Nitrosospira lacus: one gene and its partner. The protein of the gene in region 2 interacts with the protein of the main gene of each other region in a pairwise test. Links are inferred from orthologs where the notes say so. Each region holds a gene or a part of one and is shown on either strand. Other genes may lie near its edges.

Region 1 (6,777 bases), 290 kb from region 2 along the record:
AATAAAACAACCGGCGAGGCCGCTAAGTACAATAAGAATTTTGCGGTGTTCATGATATGAATATCCCGATGCATGCTAGAGGCTTTTACGCTAAAACCCAGCGTTGAGCATGCTTGCATCGTAGCAACTTTAGCTGCGGACACAATTGGACGTTGGTACACCTTGCAGCCCGCCGGACTTGAATCCAGGCGAATACGCGATAGGGGTTAGGAAAACTTTGAGGACTTTGAAGGTCAGTGGTAGTTGATGGCCGGGAAAACAGCAAATATGGGACCAGACGGTTTGTCCGCCAATTCCTTTGAGTCAGGTCGCTAATGTATAGCCGACTTGGAAAATGCCTGCAAAACAACTACACCGGCAATGATAAGCGTCAGCCCAATGATAGCGGGGGTATCGAGCGATTGTCCAAAAACCAGCCAGCCAACGAGCGTGATAAGTACGATGCCGGCACCGGACCAGACGGCGTACGCGACTCCCACCGGAATAGTGCGCAAGGTCAACGACAGGAAGAAAAAGGCAATACCGTAACCCGCCACCACCAAAAGCGAGGGCCATAACCGTGTGAAACCATTGCTCGCCTTCAAGGCGGAGGTCGCCACCACCTCACTGACGATTGCGACGGAGAGAAAAAGCCACTGCTTCATTGCTGAGCTCCTGACAGACGGGCCCCGACCAAAAAACCGATATCACCTCCCCAACAAAACAGAGACTTGCAATAGCGGGGGACAAAGGTCACATTGAATTCATGTCACCAAGTTTCTTGGATTTAGCAAAAATTCGCAAGAAGTCTGCCACTTTCCTCGGCGACACGATGACCGCTGTTCACCTGAATGCTTTTTCATAAGCTGCGCACTTCCTGCTGAGCGGAGTAGAAACATCCCGCGATTCATAACAAAACAAATCATAGACTGCTGCGAAATCGGATTATCGGCCGGCACGAATAGGAAACCTGGCGCCGGCAATTTTAATTATTGGTAATACAACCATGTGTGGCAGCGTACCGACCAAATCCCATCTTTTCATTAGCATTTTTTAGTTACCGGTTCGCTTGAACCAAAAAAACCGTTTCCAGATCACTTAAGTCAAGGGGTGAAAAATGCCAAGAAAAAAAATGCTCGCACTCTCCGGGTTATTCAGGCCCTATGGTAAAAAGATGGCGGATGCTTCATGGTTTTTACCCATCATTGCAATCGTTCTATTTCATCCGTCCATTGCCAGCGCCGCAATACCTGATGATTCCTATATTGCGGGGTATGCTGCAGGGATTCTCAAACGGGATTTCAAACTCGATTTCTCTTCCCTTGTTGTACGAAATGGCGTTATTACTGTACCCGTAGGTGATTTAACGCCTGAAGACCGGGTACAAATTTTGCAGATATTATCGGAAATCCCTGGGGTTACCGGTGTGACAGCGCTGGAAGGCACCGACAAGCAGGTTATGACCGCAAATCCCCAAATCACGCAGGCAGCAGATAAAGGACTGGCGAGCACCAATCAGGAGGTTATAGCCGATTCTTCAACGCCTGGTATCCGGAGCACTCCCGAAGGTTCACCGGAAACAGTTTTTGCGACAGGCTTTCTACCCACGGGTCATTTGTTTAAACCATTACTGGCTGATCCGCGGTGGGCTCACTTCTCAGCCGCCTATCGCAACTATATCGGGAATAATATTGATGGAAATAACAATGGGGCTGTCAGTTTCGGTGAAACGATACCGTTTTATCGGGCCAATCTGGGAAAGTCCACCGTGCAATGGGAGACAGGTCTTCAGGCCGGCGTCTTCAGTGATTTTAACCTGGATGCACGCTCATCCGATCTCATCAATACAGATTTTATTGCATCGGTTTATGCGAGCGCTCGCGCGCGTCAATTCTCTGCTTTTGGACGTATCTTCCATCAAAGCTCACATCTTGGCGATGAGTTCCTGCTGCGAACCAGATTGGAGCGCATAAATCTTAGCTATGAGGGGGCTGATCTAAAGCTTTCGTACGAGCTTCCATATGGAGTGCGGGTTTACGGTGGAGGGGGTGGTATTTTTCATAAACAGCCATCGACAATCAAGCCTTGGGTAATCCACTATGGAATAGAATTCAGAAGTCCTTGGCGTATTGATTTTGCGGCAATGCGGCCGATTCTGGCGATCGATATGAAAAACTGGGAACAAAACAATTGGAACATCGACGTATCCGCCCGAGCCGGATTCCAGTTCGATAATTTCCAGGCATTCGGGCGCAAGCTTCAGTTCCTGGTGGAATATTTTCACGGCAATTCTCCAACCGGCCAGTTTTATAGGGAAAGGGTCGAATATCTGGGTATCGGAGCGCACTACCATTTTTAAGTCCAATATATATGGATGAATGAAGGACGAGGAAATCTTTCTCGTCGCAGGTTACTGGCAAGAGGCACGTATAAAGCGGCAGGCGTTATACTAGATGCTGGAAAAAGGTTTCAACATCTAGCGCATGCCCAACATCATCATTCGCAATTATCCGCCGCATGCCTTCGATGCGCTCCTCCGATACGGCTTACATCCGGTATTGGCTCGCATCTACGCCGCACGTGGCATCGAAGAGCCTGATCAACTCGACGTAGCACTGTCGCGACTGATTCCATTTGAGCGCCTCAAGAATGTTTCCATCATGGCGGCACGCCTGGCCGACGCAATCCTTGCCCGGAAGCGCCTGTTGATCGTTGCCGATTATGACTCGGACGGCGCCACTGCTTGTGCTGTTGGCATACGTGCGCTGAGGAAATTTGGCGCAACGGTGGATTATCTTGTTCCCAATCGTTTCGAATATGGTTATGGTCTCACGCCGGAAATCGTACGGCTTGCCGCCGCCACCGCGACCCGCCCGGACATCCTCATAACGGTAGATAATGGCATCGCCAGCGTGGAAGGTGTAGCGGAAGCCAATCGCCTCGGCATGCAAGTGTTTGTGACCGACCATCATCTGCCCGGGGATGAACTGCCGGATGCCGCCGTTATTGTAAATCCCAATCAGTGCGGTTGCGATTTTCCCAGTAAGCACCTTGCCGGGGTAGGAGTGATATTTTATCTGATGCTGGCGCTGCGAGCGGCGTTGCGTGCCAGAGGAATATTTGCGCCTCCACAAAAAGAACCTAATCTGGCCAGCCTGCTTGATATTGTCGCATTGGGTACCGTGGCCGATGTGGTGAAACTTGATGAGAACAATCGTATTCTGGTGCGGCAAGGCCTGCAACGCATCCGCAATGGACTTGGCTGCGCGGGTATCAACGCCCTGCTGCAAGTCGCGCGGCGTGATTTCCGGCGGGCCTCCGCCTACGAATTGGGTTTCATGCTGGGGCCGAGATTGAATGCCGCGGGACGGCTCGACGATATGGCGCTGGGTATTGAGTGCCTCATCACCGATGACGAATCTCGCGCCTCGCAAATTGCTTTGCAACTGGACGCGCTTAACCGTCAACGCCGGGAAATCGAAGCGAATATGCAGGACAGCGCGCTGGTCATGCTGGAGACCGCGCTTTCCGCGCAGGATGCGCCTGATACGGCGCAAATCGCTCCTGGCAAGACTCCGAAAACTCATAGCTTGAGCCTGTTCGATCCCGGTTGGCACCAGGGCGTGATCGGTATACTCGCTTCGCGCATGAAGGATAAATTTCACCGCCCCGTTATTGCATTTGCACCTGGCAGCAATGGTGAAATAAAAGGTTCGGGAAGATCCATTACGGGATTCCATCTGAGGGATTCACTGGATCTGGTCTCCAAGCGTTATCCTGGCTTGCTGCTCAAGTTTGGGGGTCACGCGGCGGCGGCGGGACTGACGGTACGTGCCAGCGATTTTGAAAAATTTCGCGATGCTTTCGAGCAAATCGCACAGGCGTTGCTTACCCCTGCTGATCTCACGCTTAGTATCGAAACCGATGGCAGCCTGGGTGAATCCGAATTGAGTCCGGAGCTGGCGCGGCATCTTACGGAACAGGTATGGGGACAGGGCTTCACCCAGCCCGCGTTTACTGCCCGCTTCCGGGTGGAAACGCAGCGCATAGTGGGGGAGAAGCATCTGAAGCTAAAACTGAGGAAACAGGAAACGCAACCCGCAGAGCCGGGATTGAACAAATCAGGTCTTCTCTATGACGCCATGTTATTCTTCCATACTTCCCCGCTTCCGGAAACGATAGATGCTGTTTACAGGCTGGAAATGAATGAGTTCAACGGCGTCTCCGCCCTGCAATTCATTCTGGATCATTGGTTTCACCCTGAATCCGATCCAAAAGTTGAAGCCTTATCATTGGCTTCCTGAAGCCAAGAACCTTGATGCGCGCCCATTTTACATTCACCCCTCGATCTTGATCAGCTGTTGATCACCTTTTCCTGCAACGGTCAGCCAGCCACCGTGTATCGTGATGAAGAAACCAGGCTGATAACTGACGTATAAACTTCTTTTCAATGTAGAGCGATGGCGTTTATCATTCGCTGCCCGTTGACAATAGATAATAGTATCCGCAGATGCCATTCAAGCTGACGATTCCCGCGCCCAGATCAACAATTCGCTATCCCCATTTTCACGGTTCTTGCGATGCGCTCGCTCTCGCCCAACTGGCACGGCAGGCAAAACCGGTAGCGATTATTACGGCGAGCGCACTGGCCGCACAGAGATTGCTGGAAGAAATACCTTTTTTTTCACCCGAACTAAGAATCCATCTGCTGCCGGATTGGGAAACACTGCCGTACGATACTTTCTCACCCCACCATGACCTGATTTCCGAACGGCTCTCCACGCTTTATCAGCTCATGAGCGGCGCTTGCGATATATTGATCGTCCCCGTCACCACTGCGCTATATCGTATGCCGCCGCGAGAATATCTCGCCGCACATACCTTTTTTCTCAAGAGGGGAGAAACGCTCAATTTAAGCGCGCTGCGCAGCCAGATGACTCTGGCGGGCTACACGCATGTCACCCAAGTGCTTTCACCGGGGGAATATAGCTTGCGTGGTGGCCTGATCGATCTGTTTCCGATGGGCAGTCCGCTGCCTTACCGCATTGATTTACTGGACAACGAAATTGAAACTATCCGCACATTCGACGTGGATACTCAGAGAAGCGTCTATCCCGTCAGCGAAATTCGATTATTGCCTGCGCGTGAGTTCCCTTTCGACGAAGAGGGCCGCGCTTGTTTTCGAAGCAATTTCCGCGAAAAATTTGAAGGCGATCCATCAAGAAGCCGCATTTACAAGGATGTAAGCAAAGGTGCCGCGCCTGCGGGTATCGAGTATTACCTGCCGCTCTTTTTCGCCCATACTGCGACACTGTTCGACTACTTGCCACACATGACACCGCTATGTCTTCACCATGATATCTACCCCGCAGTCGAGAATTTTTGGCACGACACCCAATCCCGTTATCAGCTGCTACGCGGCGACCATGACCGGCCGCTCCTGCCACCGGGAGAACTGTTTGTCACGACGGAGGCTTTTTTCGGCGCGCTAAAACCTTATCCTCGTATTGAAATCCCATCCGAGACTCAAGGCTCGAATCCCAATATCCAGAATTTGACCCGTTCGCTGCCGCCCCTGCAAATCGACCGCCGCGCTGATAATCCCGCGGAAAGACTTGCTGGATTTATTCCGGAATTCGCCGCCAGCTTCAAATTCCCCGCAGGGCGAACATTGCTGCTGGCGGAAAGCCTTGGCAGACGGGAGCTAATCCTCGATCATCTGAAGCAATATGGGTTATCTCCCGATATTTGCGATAGCTATGCACAATTTCTGACGAGCACCCAGCCTTTTATGCTCAGCGTTGCGCCGCTGCATAACGGATTTATACTTTCCGCTGAAGGCATGGCCTTCATCACCGAGAGTGAACTCTACGCAAGGCATCTGCATGGCCGCCGTGAACGTGATTCGCGCAAAACCACAGCGGTGGGTGATGCAATGCTGCGTGATCTCTCCGAAATCAAGTCCGGGGATCCAGTGGTACATGAACAACATGGTATCGGCCGTTATCTTGGACTGATAAGCATGGATGTGGGAGAAGGCGCAACAGAGTTTTTATCGCTTGAATATGAGGGGGGAGACCGGCTTTATGTACCGGTTTCGCAACTGCATCTTATCGGGCGATACAGCGGGGCGGCGCCCGAAGCGGCACCACTGCATAAGCTCGGCAGCGGCCAATGGGACAAAGCCAAGCGCAAGGCGATGCAGCAGGTGCGCGATACCGCCGCAGAACTGCTCAATCTGTATGCCCAGCGTAACGCTCGCCTGGGTCATGCATTTGGCTTCAGGCGGCATGACTATGAAGCCTTTGTCGAAGGCTTCGGCTTCGAGGAAACACCCGACCAGGCGGCTGCGATAAATGCAGTGATCGAGGATCTGACTTCAGGGCAACCGATGGACCGGTTGATCTGTGGCGACGTGGGTTTTGGCAAGACCGAAGTGGCATTGCGCGCTGCCTTCGTCGCTGTTGCCGATGGCAAACAGGTGGCAGTACTGGTGCCTACCACGCTACTGGCCGAGCAACATTTCCAGAATTTTTCCGATCGCTTCAGTTTGATTGCGGACGAGTGGCCAATAAAAATCGCGGAACTGTCGCGTTTCCGTTCAGTCAAGGAGCAAACCCAGGCATTGAACGGGCTGGCCAGCGGACAAATGGACATTGTCATCGGCACCCATAAACTGATCCAGAAAGGGGTAAAATTCAAAAACCTGGGTCTGGTCATCATTGACGAGGAACATCGCTTTGGCGTGCGTCAGAAGGAACAGCTGAAGAATCTGCGCGCTGAAGTTGATGTCCTCAC
Region 2 (6,926 bases):
GCAAACGCCTTGCAGGCCACGCCTGTTTCAGCCGCGACCGGGTCACCTGCTGTCCGATCTGCGGCCAGCACGATAGCGGTAAATTGATCAACTTTATTCATCGCGGGCTTTAACCAGATAATCCATTAGACAGCTCTCCGAGCCTGCCCAAATGCTGGCAGTCAGTTTGCGGCCATTTCCGCCGCTTGCCCGGTTCCCATAGTCCAAGCCATGGACTTCTTCCAGCCGACAAAACCATCTCGCAACCTGCCTCACCATCATCTCGCGTCCTATTGATTATCTGGATTTAACTCTCATACTATGGTGTCTGTCATATATCGATTACAAGGTCTTGCCAAAAATCCGGTAACGTTTGTACTGCCGGCAGCCCAGGTAATCCAGAATTCCCCGCATTGCCTTGTTATCCTCAAGTATCCATGACAGTTCAACCGCCTGGATTCCCCTGGAAAGCCCTGCCTGCCGCGGCGCATCGATTACCATAATCGCCAGCGCCATGCCGATCGGCGAACTCTGAAATTGCTTGCGTACCCCCATCAACGGTATCCGGCCGGTACGAACTCCTCTGGATTTAAGGTATTTGATCATTCGAATCCACCCGAACGGAAACAAACTGCCATTAAGCTCCGCGAATATCTCGTTAAGATTGGGCAATCCCGCCATGAATGCCGCCGGGCGACCGTCAACCTCGGCAATCTGAATAAACTCGTCGGGTACGAGTAAGCGAAGACTGCTGCCAAGCTCGGCAAACTCGGCCTCGGTAAAAGGAACGAAGCCCCAATTCTCCGACCAAGCATCATTGAATATATCACGCAATATTTCCATCTCTTCGTCAAATTTGTCACGGCGTAGTTTCCGTAACCGTACCTGTTTGGAAAATCTTTCAATCACATTGCTCATCAATCGGGGCATCTTATGGTCAATCTCCGCCCAATAGGCAAGCAGATCCTTCAGCGGTTGGTAGCCTTGCTCTTCAAGTAATTTACCGTACCATGCGCGTGAATGCGGCATCATCACCATCGGTGGCGTATCAAAACCCTCTACCAAAACACCACACTCCTGATTGATGGATAAATTGAACGGTCCGCTGATATGCCTGGTATGCCGGGCAGCCAGCCACTCCTCGGCGGTGCGCACAAGCGCCGCGAAAACCTCCGTGTCATCTATGCCTTCCAGCAAGCCAAAATGACCGGTATCCGCACCATAGCGCTCCCGGTGCAGCTGATCAATTTGAGCACTGATCCTTCCCACGGGCTGATTATTTCGATATGCAATCCATGCTTGCCATTCCCCATGCTTGAAAAACGGATTAAATCTGGAGAAATGCAGGCGCCGCTCCAGACGCAGGGGAGGTACCCACATCGGGTCATCTGCATAAATGCGCCATGGGATATCGATAAACATTCCCATCTCACGATAATTTGTGACCGGACGCACAACTACAGTGCCCCATATCGATAGACCGGGCTTTTCATTCATGACGAAATAGGAATAATCAAAGAAGCCACTACCCCAAATGTTGTATGTCGGAAGACAAGAGTATCCAGTTGGAAATTCATCAAATTTTGATCAGTTATCGAGTTACGTCCATTCGGACTTATCCCGTCATCAACGTCCGTTCAACGCTCAGCGCGTTAACTCGATGGCGCATTGACGACGTGTGCTATTATAATTGCTGATTAACGGCAAACGGCGCTTCAACAAGCTTCCTGTTGCACACCGGGCCGCAATTGGAGATTGAACTCATATATTTGTTAATTTTACCATTGGGGCATTTGCGATATCATTTACTTGCGACTAAGGCGCTTGATTTGCGAGCAAGCAGGTCGGAGGCGATAACGCTCCTCTGAATCTTCAAAAGAGAGGCGTTGTTTCCTTCTATTTAAGAAATGGTCGCGCGCAAGCGAAAAAATAGGGAGGAAAATTGATTATTCACAGCCTTCCAGGCTACAAGAAAATAGTTAAAATTTCCTGGCAATACTTTACAAAGAGGTTAATGATTAATGGATAGTCCTGAATATAACCTGTTAATTTCTCTGGCTCTCATCCCTCTCGTCTTTATGCTGCAGATGTGGGTGAGACAACGTCGAGTCCGCCGGCGTAACGAAGCCGGGCAACAGGAATTCGATAGTCTTGGCGCAACGCTCATATCGGCAATTTCCGAGGGATTAGCCGTTATCGGTAGTCTAATACTAATTATCTGGATCATGGGGGCTATATTGAGGTACCTGTTCCCCGTCATATTTAATGCGCAATAAATCGCGATTTCAAGAAACCAGGAAACCGGCCCGGAAAGTCCGGTATTCCCTTTGATTTCAGGATTCGCAGCCAACCAAATATTCTTATGTACTGCAATCAATCAGCTTTCTCCGGTTCCGAAAAACGTGGCCGGCGTTCCATCCAGGAAGCGATCCGCCTGGGTCTTCACGACACGGCGGCAGTGCCGATAGACCGGAATCCGATGAACACACCTGATTGTGTATGCGCATAGTCGTTACAGGAATGGGGATTGTTTCGCCAATTGGCATAGGCGTTGACCAATTCTGGACAGCGGCTGTCAATGGTGTCAGTGGTATCCGGAAAATTACGGGCTTCGATGCATCTGACCAGCGCTCTCAAGTAGCCGGAGAGATCCCGGGGTTCGATCCCGCCAGCTTTCTGACGGCTAAGTATATCGAGCAAACCGACAGATTCACCCAACTGGCGCTGCTGGCCACCAGACTTGCACTGGAAGATGCGGGTGGGCTTGATACATACGCACCGCAGCGTTTGGCCGTAAGCATAGGTTCGGGGATGGGCGGTTTCTCCACCTTTGAATCATCCGCCATGCGCAAGTTCCGAGGCCAGCCTATCCCTCCGTTCACGGTACCTCGAACCATGGCAAACGCCGCAGCTGCCTGGATCGCAATCAAACATCGATTGAAAGGGGTAAATCTGACCTGCAGCACGGCGTGCTCTTCCGGAGCCAATGCGATTGGCATGGCTCTTGACCTTTTGCGGGCGGGAAGAGCCGATGCCGTGATTGCCGGGGGTGCGGAAGGTTGCGTACTGCCTCTAACCATGAAGGGATTCGAAATCCTGCACGCGCTGAGCACCGGGTCCAACACTGATCCAGCCCGAGCATCCCGGCCTTTCGCCAAGGGCAGGGATGGGTTCGTTATGGCGGAAGGCGCTGGCATACTCATCCTGGAAAGGGAAGAACAGGCCCGGCTTCGAGGGGCAAAAATATATGCCTGCCTTGCTGGCTATGGGCAGGCCTGCGATGCAACACATATTGTGATGCCCGATATGGAAGGCCAGATAACGGCAATGCGGGCGGCGGTCATGGATGCCGGCATGAATACTGATTCCATTGACCATATCAATGCGCACGCGACATCCACACCCCTTGGAGATATCGTAGAAACCCGTGCCATTAAGAGTCTCTTTGGCGATCGGGCCGGAGATATTGCCATCAGCGCCACCAAATCCATGGTCGGACATTCCATCGGTGCATCGGCCGCTATCGGCAGCATCGCCACTATCATGGCCCTTCATACAGGTACGGTACATCCGACCATCAATCTTGATGAGGCTGATCCGGAATGCGATCTTGATTACATACCCAACCACGCACAGCAGAGGAATCCACGGAGTGGCCTATGTAATGCTTTTGGATTTGGTGGCAACAATGCAAGTATTATCTTCACAACCCTTGAATGAAGGAATGGAACCCGATTATGGATACAGCGGATATTGAAGCAAAGGTAATACAGTTCATCTCAACAAAGGTGGAGAACCTGGATGCTTCCACCATAAACAGGTCTTCAAAATTTGAAGACCTCGGACTTGACTCCATGGATACGATTCAACTCTTGTTCGATGCGGAAGATACATTTGGTATTAATTTTGATAGTGAAGAAGCGAAAGGTTTTACCTGCGTCGGGGATATCATTTCTTATATTGAAAAGAGTCAGGTGCCATCTCCCTGAGGGATAAAGCCTAAACACAACATTGGAGCTTTCCAGAGCAACCTTGTCGAAACTTTGGAAACTAAAACCTCGGACCACTCTTCGATGCCCGCGGCTTGTACTATGGTTTCCGTATAGCGGTTTTCTTAACGGCGGATGTCCTGGATTTTGGTCTCGCTGCCTTGGTTTCCGCGAGTGCTGCTGTTGTTTTCGTTCTTGATTCCCTCGGCTCAAACTCGAATCCCACTTTTCCGTCCGTACCGGCCACCAGATAAGCTGAAAACGGCCTCCCTTTCTTGGAAATGAATTTTGGCAGCAAATCGGTTTTACCGGTACGTAACAATTTCCCGACCTGCTCGCGTTCGATAGGACGCGTGAGGATTATTTTTCCGATTTTAAAATTGCAGGTGCGTACCGAGCCGACAGCCTTCTCACATGTATAGCTCATACCGTGATCGAATACCTCACCACCACAGCGGGGGCATTTTCCCAGCGATTCCTGTCCGGAAAAATCGATAGTTTCGGCACCCTCCTCACTCTCTCCGCCAAAATCAAATTTCATTTCAAATTCGCTGGTAAGCTTGATGTTGGCATTGAATAGCCGCCCCAATTTGCTACGAAAGCCTTGCAGCGGACCTACCTCGCGGCGGGTGATCAACTGCTCCATTTCCTTCGTTTCAAATTGTCGGCCAGCCAGAATTTTCCATAACGCGAAATCGCATTTTTGACACTGAAACTTTTTGTAAGTCTCTTGTACCACCCCCCCACATTTGGGGCAGGGAGACTTGAGCGTGGAAAAATCTCCGCTTATGGTTTCACCACGATGGCTTTTCGCCTGCGTCACCATATGACTCGTCATTCCCGCAATTTCTTCCATGAATTTGTTGCGTTCGAGCTTGCCTTGCTCGATCTGGCGCAGTTTGAATTCCCAGTCACCCGTTAATTCGGGTGAGGTAAGTTCAGGCACCTTCAGTCCGCGCAGCAATGTAATTAATGAGAATGCCTTGGCAGTGGGATGCAATTCCCGACCTACGCGTTGCATATAGTTTTCGAATACCAGGCCTTCGATGATGGAAGCGCGGGTGGCCGGGGTACCCAGCCCTTTTGCACTCATGGCTTCCCGAAGTTCTTCGTCTTCCACCAGCTTGCCCGCGCCTTCCATGGCTGATAACAACGTCGCTTCATTGAATCTGGCCGGTGGCCGGGTCTTGCTGGCCACGACGTTAACTTCCCTGGCGAGCACCGGCTCGTCTGGATTGACCGCAACCAAAGCCGAGTCGTCATCCCCGCCCTCCATCTGAGCCTCTTTGCCGTATATCGTCTGCCAGCCCGGGTTGACCATCACCTTACCTTCGGTTTTGAATGGCTCGCTCTCTACACGGGTGATTCGAGTTGTAACAAGAAATTCAGCGGCGGGATAAAAAATGGCTAAAAACCGCTTGGTCACGAGATCATAAAGTTTCGCTTCCGCGTCGCTCAGACCCTTGGGCTCGAGCGAGGTTGGAATAATGGCGAAATGATCGGAAATTTTCGCATTATTAAATACCCGCTTGTTGGGCTGGACCCAGTCCGCTTTGAGAATCTGTTTTGCAAATATGCTATACCGGGTCTTCTCCAGTGAATTAAGGGTATCCTTAACGGTTGCAATATAGTCTTCCGGCAGCGCACGCGAGTCGGTGCGGGGGTAGGTCAATGCCTTATGCTTCTCATATAACGCCTGAGCCAGTCCTAGCGTTGTTTTGGCGGAAAAACCGAAGCGCCCGTTAGCATCGCGCTGCAAGCTGGTGAGATCGTACAGCAGCGGGCAGATTTCCGCGGTTGGCTTGCTTTCTTCGCTGACAATGCCGGGTTTATCCTGACATTTGGCGCGAATAGCCTCAGCCGTATTCTCATCCCACAATCGCTCTGCTTTTTGTTCGCTATCTTTTTTGTCTTTTGAAAACTTTTCATCGAACCAGCGTCCGTTATACGTTCCTGCTTGGGCGGCAAACGTGCCGTGTACCTCCCAGTAACTACGGGGGACAAATTTCCTGATCGCATCTTCCCGCTCAATCAGAATTGCTAAGGTCGGAGTTTGTACCCGTCCCACGGTGGTCTTATGAAAACCACCCTCCTGAGAATTGAACGCGGTCATGGCGCGAGTGCCATTTATACCCACAAGCCAGTCGGCTTCCGACCGGCTGACGGCCGCTTCCGCCAATGGCTGAACAGCGATATCGTCAAGCAATTTGGTAAATCCCTCGCGAATTGAGGCGGGAGTCATCGATTGCAGCCAAAGTCGCTTCACCGGCTTTTTGTTTCCCGCATGACGCGCAATGTAACGAAAAATCAATTCTCCTTCGCGTCCCGCATCGCAGGCATTGATAAGCGCGTTCACATCTTTGCGTTTGATGAGTTTAGTTAAAAGCTTCAGGCGCGATTCTGATTTCTCGATAGGATTAAGATCAAAGTACGGCGGGATTACCGGTAAATTGGAAAAACTCCATTTTCCGCGTTTGACTTCGTATTGTTCGGGTACCGCCAGCTCAAGCAAGTGGCCGATAGCTGATGACAGCACGTACTCATCGCTCTCGAAATAGTCGGTATGCTTGGTGAACCCCCCCAGTACCCGCGCAATATCGGCGGCGACGGAAGGTTTCTCGGCGATGATTAAGGTTTTTCCCATGAAACTCCTGTGAACACTCCGTGATTGGGTAGCGGTCTTGCGAAAGCACACACTATTGCCGGGCGGCAACAGCCCAGCTTTCGCAAGAAGAATTACCAGTACTTTACGCTCAACCGCTTTTCCGGGATTACACGGATGGCGAGAACAAGCGGACTCTGGCGCAGCTACCGAAGCCGCTGGTAGGATCCGCCCGGCAGCAGGGCAACCACGCCATCCAGTTCAAGCGGCAATAGCATCGCCGATACCGTTTCCGCCGTCAAGCCACTACGGGTGCACAGTGTATCGATGTCGGCAGCATCATGGCCGAGATATCT

Evidence for each region.
Region 1: the proteins of EBAPG3_RS04105 (region 2) and recJ interact in binary tests that used the Escherichia coli proteins (3 or more experiments, as listed by UniProt). The link is inferred for Nitrosospira lacus from one-to-one orthologs.

Annotation. Positions count from the first base shown.
Region 1 is NZ_CP021106.3:1,204,522-1,211,298, reverse strand. Bases 1,936-4,872 are described here. They hold recJ (single-stranded-DNA-specific exonuclease RecJ), read left to right. Parts: upstream 1,936-2,462; coding sequence 2,463-4,283; downstream 4,284-4,872. Other genes in these bases: mfd (transcription-repair coupling factor), read left to right, coding at 4,490-4,872; EBAPG3_RS05330 (hypothetical protein), read right to left, coding at 4,317-4,496; EBAPG3_RS05340 (DUF1207 domain-containing protein), read left to right, coding at 1,936-2,338. In the rest of the region: EBAPG3_RS05345 (DMT family transporter), read right to left, coding at 312-644; more of EBAPG3_RS05340, read left to right, coding at 1,097-1,935; more of mfd, read left to right, coding at 4,873-6,777. UniProt on the Escherichia coli protein: Single-stranded-DNA-specific exonuclease.
Region 2 is NZ_CP021106.3:918,740-925,665, reverse strand. What follows is about bases 3,841-6,926. They hold EBAPG3_RS04105 (DNA topoisomerase III), read right to left. Parts: upstream 6,613-6,926; coding sequence 4,069-6,612; downstream 3,841-4,068. Other genes in these bases: dprA (DNA-processing protein DprA), read right to left, coding at 6,777-6,926; EBAPG3_RS04110 (acyl carrier protein), read left to right, coding at 3,841-3,968. Also shown: EBAPG3_RS04130 (nucleotidyltransferase family protein), read right to left, coding at 1-101; EBAPG3_RS04125 (hypothetical protein), read right to left, coding at 322-1,401; fabF (beta-ketoacyl-ACP synthase II), read left to right, coding at 2,479-3,699; more of EBAPG3_RS04110, read left to right, coding at 3,717-3,840.